DNA from 2 places in the Companilactobacillus sp. y65-5 genome. Region 2 is predicted to be linked to the other one. Evidence: predicted binding sites of a transcription regulator. Region 2 holds the regulator's gene; the other holds the start of a gene.
What was found. Region 2 encodes LexA, which represses DNA repair genes until DNA is damaged. Its sites were predicted from a motif close to CNAACANNTGTTNG; they were not measured.
Positions count from the first base shown of each region.

Region 1: a site for LexA is predicted at 1,468-1,481, ahead of parE (DNA topoisomerase IV subunit B). Genes of this name have one in related genera too.

Region 1 covers NZ_BAAJOA010000001.1:273,876-277,308, reverse strand. The annotation lists gene AC27FM_RS01440 (Abi family protein) at 1-19, shown strand, start outside; gene AC27FM_RS01435 (hypothetical protein) at 102-302, opposite strand; gene plsY (glycerol-3-phosphate 1-O-acyltransferase PlsY) at 725-1,342, opposite strand; gene parE (DNA topoisomerase IV subunit B) at 1,563-3,433, shown strand, end outside.
Region 2 covers NZ_BAAJOA010000004.1:212,978-216,410, reverse strand. The annotation lists gene purK (5-(carboxyamino)imidazole ribonucleotide synthase) at 1-246, opposite strand, end outside; gene purE (5-(carboxyamino)imidazole ribonucleotide mutase) at 239-724, opposite strand; gene AC27FM_RS09125 (YneF family protein) at 977-1,207, opposite strand; gene AC27FM_RS09120 (DUF896 domain-containing protein) at 1,271-1,513, opposite strand; gene lexA (transcriptional repressor LexA) at 1,608-2,231, shown strand; gene AC27FM_RS09110 (NADH:flavin oxidoreductase/NADH oxidase family protein) at 2,304-3,433, opposite strand, start outside.

The DNA.
Region 1 (3,433 bases), on a different contig from region 2:
AATACGTCAAGTGAAATAGGTACTGTTAAATTTGCACTAGGCCCTGTCAAGTTGACAGGTGAACTAATATAAAATTTTATTCGTTTCTAAGCGGCTTCATTCTAGTATTCATCTGGAGTGAGGCCGTTTCTTTGTTCTGAACAATTATGATGGTTGAAGTATTCGATTCCTTCTTCAACTAGCTTTATCAGATCTTCGTAGGCCTTAGCTGGCGGATAGCGATCCATCCAGTGTAGTTTAAATTCATTCCACCAGCAGCGCTCCATTGGCGAATTATCGTAAGGCGTCCCTGATCGAGACATACTGCGTGTCGCATCGTAACGACTAATAAAATTGTTGAAGGCACCTGATGTGTAGGCTGACTCACGATCCGTGTGGATAAGTGGGTGGGCGTTCTCAACGCTATCAGATGCACGTGAAATACCTCTATCTCCGCAACTGAGGTTTCGGTGACACTGAGTTTATGCGCTAAGAGACGACGACCATAAAGATCTAAAACGCCACTCACCCGAATCTTTTGCTCACCATTTAAGCGTACTTTCATTGATTCCGTGCTGTCTTGCATAAGTGGCTCTTGGAGGCCTGACTGTTGATAATCCCTCCAAGGAGCCCAATTAGCTTGAGCTTCTCAAGGGCCGAGAACCTAGGCATACAAAAATCCCTCCATAGTCGTCAAATGAATTATTGTATTTCATCTGACGGCTATGGAGGGATTATCGCAAAATTAATGATCGTTTTTTTGTTGTCGTTTATATCTCAATCCAATAGGTACTAAATTTTCTGTACCTTTCAATAAACGTTTTATATTAGGGATGTGCCGAATATAGATGATTACCGTGACTGTTGCCGCCACTGCGGTTAAAATCCAATCATGTAGGAATAGTGACGCAATCGTGAAGAACAGTACGGTAGTTAAACTGGCGACACTGACCATACTAGTTACATAGACGATGGTTGCCAATACGATAAAACAAATTACGAACAGTAGTGGATTGTATGCTAATAAGATACCGGCACTCGTCGCAACAGCTTTACCACCACGGAATTTAAGGAAAATTGAAAAGACATGTCCGATGACCGCAAATACGCCAATGAACAATACCCAATGATGATCTAGTCCAAAAAAGACAGGCATCAAAGCTCCTAGAGTCCCTTTTAAAATGTCGACGATCAGTACGCCTGTTCCAGCATATGGTCCGAATACACGATAGGCATTAGTAGTTCCGACGTTTCCGCTACCGTATTCAAAAATATTTTTATGGAAAAATATCTTTCCAACTATGTATGCGGTTGGAAAAGAGCCGATTAAGTAAGCTAAAATTGCACAAATGAGAAGTTTCATATAAAAATCACTCTCTAAGTTTTATTTTTTGGTATATTGTAACTCTAAGGTATTTTTATTTCGAATAACAAATACCAACTTAGACATTATCTACTAAAACCACTAAAAAGTAAAAGTTTAAAAATCGAACATATGTTCCAAACTTTTTCTGGGATGTTAAGATATAGTGATATAATAGTAAAATGTCGAGCTAGTAATTAATAAAAAAGGAATGATATAAATGCCAAAATCATCTTATGATGATTCGTCAATTCAGATTTTGGAAGGCTTAGAGGCCGTCCGAAAAAGACCAGGTATGTACATCGGTTCAACCGATTCACGTGGATTACATCATTTGGTTTATGAGATTGTTGATAATGCAGTTGACGAAGCTCTATCAGGATTTGGAAAAGAAATAAACGTAACTATCAACCATGATGGTAGTATAACAGTTATTGACCATGGTCGTGGGATGCCAACGGGAATGCACTCGAGTGGTAAACCTACGATAGAGGTTATCCTAACGGTATTGCACGCTGGTGGTAAATTCTCTGAGAACAGTTATAAGACATCCGGTGGACTACATGGGGTTGGTTCCTCAGTAGTTAACGCCTTGTCTGAATGGATGACTGTACGTGTTGTACGTGACCACAAAGTATACGAAGAAAGATTCGAAAATGGTGGTCATCCAGTTGGGACGCTCAAAAAAACAGGAACAACTAAGGAAGACAATGGAACTGCCATTAGCTTCAAGCCAGATGCAAGTATTTTTCAAACAACCAAATACAGTTATGATACTTTAGCCGAAAGATTACGCGAATCGGCTTTTCTGCTCAAAGGGGTTAAATTCACCATCACTGATAAACGTGGTGAAGAAGAAAAAAATGATGTTTTCCATTACGAGGATGGAATCCAATCATTCGTTAAGTATTTGAACGAAGATAAAGATACGGTTGGTGGAATATTCTATATCGAGGGAACGAATTCCGATATGGAGATAGAGTTTTCCGGACAATATAACGATGGCTATTCAGAGAACATTATCTCATTTGTAAATAATGTTAGAACAGCTGATGGTGGGACTCACGAATCTGGTATGAAGTCTGGTCTTACTAAGGCTTTTAATGATTATGCCAGAAAAGTTGGATTGCTCAAGGAAAACAGTAAGAACCTCGAAGGTAGCGATGTTCGTGAAGGACTATCTGCAATAATTTCAGTCCGTATTCCGGAAGAAATTTTGCAATTTGAGGGTCAGACAAAAGGCAAGCTAGGAACTCCACAAGCTAGATCAGCCGTTGATCAATTAGTTTACGAACAGATGAGCTTTTATTTGATGGAGAATGGGGAACAGGCCCAAACTCTCGTAAAGAAGTCTCTGAAGGCGCGTGAGGCACGTGAGGCTGCTAGAAAAGCACGTGAAACTAGTCGAAATGGTAAGAAAAACAAAAAGACCGATGGTCTGTTATCTGGTAAATTAACTCCGGCTCAATCAAAGAATGCCTCTAAGAATGAATTATTCTTGGTCGAAGGTGATTCAGCTGGTGGTTCAGCCAAACAAGGTAGAGATCGTAAGTTTCAAGCAATCCTACCATTGCGTGGAAAGGTCTTGAATACTCAAAAGGCAAAGCTTGAAGAGATATACAAAAATGAAGAGATCAATACGATGATTTATACTATCGGAGCAGGTGTCGGTGCTGACTTTAAGTTGGAAGACAGTAATTATGACAAGGTCATTATTATGACCGATGCCGATGATGATGGCTCTCATATTCAAATTTTGTTGCTGACATTCTTCTATCGCTACATGAGACCACTAGTTGATGCTGGACATGTTTATATTGCTTTACCACCTTTGTACAAGCTACAAAAGGGTAAGGGCGAGAAGACTAAAATGAAATATTGCTGGACTCCTGAAGAATTAAAGAATTCTATCAAGGAAATGGGCAAAGGATACGAATTACAAAGGTTTAAGGGACTAGGCGAAATGAACGCTGACCAGTTGTGGAATACAACCATGAACCCTGAAACTAGAATCTTAATTCGTGTCAATATTGACGATGCGGCCTTAGCTGAACGCCGTGTCACAACACTGATGGGTGATAAAGTTAAGCC
Region 2 (3,433 bases):
AGCATCAACATTTTCAAACTCATACGTCAATACATCAACTCTCTTGGCAAGTTCGATCAATGATTGAAGATCATCATACCGTGCTACGATTTGATCATCTGAAACTTGAGCGGCAGAACAATTTTCTTGTGGATCAAGAATAATTACCTTGTATCCCATCTCTTTAGCAGAAAATGCCATCATCTGTCCTAATTGACCACCACCGATAATTCCTATCGTTGAGCCTGAAAGAGATTGATTATTCAAGATTCTTCCCACTTTCTACTGATTTATCGTGCATTTGTTTTTGATAAGCTAACAAGTTACTAGCATATTGTTCATTTTGTAATGCACAGATCTTCGTAGCTAAAATGGCTGCGTTGGTAGCACCCGCATCACCAATTGCCACCGTAGCAACAGGTACACCACTCGGCATTTGCACTATTGATAAGAGGGAATCCATGCCTTTCAACGCCTTAGATTTAACTGGTACGCCGATTACTGGAAGAATGGTCGATGAGGCAACCATACCCGGTAAATGGGCTGCTCCACCAGCTCCTGCGATAATAACCTTAAAATGATTCTTAGCAGCCCCAGTCGCAAAATCGAGCATCTCTTGAGGCATTCTATGAGCGGAAATAACTTTTACTTCATAGCTGACTTCCAATTGTTCCAATGTCTCAATAGTTTTTTTCATTGTACTCATATCTGAAATAGAACCCATAATTACTGCAACATCATTCATTGTTTATTTACCCTTTCCAAGTAGTAATCAAAGTTTATCAGCTATTTTTTCTTTTTTCAAGCTAAAGACGTACATTATTATCTATTAATTTAATAAATATTCGTGAATTCGTTTTGAAAAATAAAATTTTAAATAATATCAATCCAAAAGTTCGGCATATATTATACATTTTGTATTGAATACAAAAAAATAGATAGAGCAAAACTAATGAGTAGTTTTGCTCTATCTATTTCAAAATTAAAAGTGATAACTTTATTTTTTGCTGTTTTCTTTCTTTTGTTGTGCTTTCATTGAGCTCATCAATTGATTTAACTTCTTTTGTGAAGGCTTTTGTCCCATTTGCGCCATCATTTGTTTAATCATATCAGGGCTAATTGGTGGATTATCTTCGAAGTATTTCTTCATATACCATCTTGCGGCAAAGAAACCGATAATCAATCCAACTAACAAAGCCAAAACTCCAACTGCGATTGTTATTCCCATATCTAATTTTCACCCTTTCCATACATCTTATAATGATACAAAAAAATTAATGCAATTAAAAGACTAATCGTCACGTAATCCCTTTTTGCGTTGAATTTCTTTAACTTTGTTTGGAGTAACTTCCTTTCCCTCTTTATCATAAACACGCATCAATTCAATTTGTGATCTAAAGCTGGCACGAAAATTTTCTAAATATTCTTTACGAAGTACAGCTTGTTGTTCTTCCTCTTCGTGAGTCAATCCTTCTTCTTTGGATTTCTTTGCTAGTTTGTTAATTTTAGCAATAAGTTCTTCTTGTTCTTTCATTCTTACCAATCTCCTAATTATACCGAACACTTGTTTGAATTTATATCATCATTCTGATACAATCTAAATAAGATACTAACAATGAGGTGTTCTAATGTCAAAAGTTGAGGGCTCTAAACAATCCCAAATTTTACAGTGCATCCATGATTATTTAGACGACCATGGATATCCACCAACAGTCAGAGAAATCTGTGAAGCAGTTGACCTATCATCTACATCAACCGTTCATGGACATTTATCTCGTCTTGAAAAAAAAGGTTATTTACAACGCGATCCTACTAAGCCTAGAGCAATTGAATTAACAGTTGCTGGATTAAACTCTATCGGTGTTAAATCAAAGCAAATTCCAATTTTGGGTGCTGTTGCAGCTGGTCAACCAATTACTGCTGAGCGTAACCCTGAAGGTTACTTCCCAATCCCACCTGACTTGAATCGTAACTCTGGCGAATTATTCATGCTAGATATTCACGGTGAAAGTATGATAAATGCCGGTATCTTTGATGGTGACCAAGTGATTGTTCACGAACAAAATACTGCTAATAATGGTGAAATCGTCATTGCAATGAATGAAGATATTGAAGCAACTTGCAAGAGATTTTACAGTGAAAATGGACATTATCGTCTACAACCTGAAAACGACACTATGGATCCAATCATCCTTGACAATGTCGAAGTCCTTGGTAAGGTTGTTGGATTATATCGTTCACAAATATTTTAATTCTAAGATGATCTCATGATCATCTTTTTTTGTCTCAAAAATAACAATTTGACGACCTCGATCTTATTATCTCTACGCCCTCTGCGGCAATAACATCGAAAGCCCTTGAGTCTTAAAAGCAAACCAAAGTGATATCCAAGCATTTTTGGTACGTTTTACAGACTTACCTGACGCAATCCGCCTCATTTGCATCTCGTAATAGCTTAAACCTATATAGGAACCAGCTTTTTTATCCAAAGACATGATACCAGTGCTTAACATCTCAATGTCGATCGACTTGAAAGTTCCATTCTCAGCTTGATTTGGCAGGTCTGGAATCAAGGCAATGGCTCTGGCTAATCCGATCATATCGGTCTCATGGTTAACAAGTGCCCGTTCCATACCATCGATACTTCGAAAGCCACCGGTTACGATGATAGGCGTATCGATGCCTTCTTTTGCCTTTGCAGCATAATCAATGAAAAATGCGCCTTGTTTATTGCTACCTTGAACCATCGTATTTTCGTAATTGCCACCAGAAATTTCGATTAAGTCAACACCTAAATCAGCCATTTTGTGAATCACCTCGATCGAGTCACCCTCACTAAATCCTCCTGCTTTAAAATCAGATGAATTAATTTTCAATGCAATTGGAAATATTTGCCCGACTTTCTCCCGAATCGCTTGATAGACTTCTACGATTATACGCATACGATTTTCCAATGAACCACCATATTGGTCGGTTCGAATGTTTGAAATTGGAGATAAGAACTGGCTCAACAAGTACCCATGGGCTGCATGGATCTCAACACCACCGAATCCGGCTTTTTTAACGATCGCTGCTGAATTAGCAAAGCGTTGAACGATTGCGTTTATTTCAGATACGGTCAATGACCTTGGTTTATTAAATGCAAAAGCATTTGGACCTTCCAATGCGACTGCACTGGGACCTACTGGTTGCGAGCTGACATGTTTTGGAGACTGTCTACCTGGATGATTTAATTGAATCCATGTTTGAGTACTATTAATTTTCCCGGCATCGGCCCAGCGCGATAACATTTCTAAACCTCGTTCATCTTCAATCACGACATTTCCTTTTTCTCCAAGTGCGGTGGAATCGATCATTACATTTCCAGTAATCAGTAATCCCGCTCCACCTTTTGCCCAATTACGATACAAATTGACAATTTCATCTGTAGGCCGACAATTTTTATCTCCCAGTA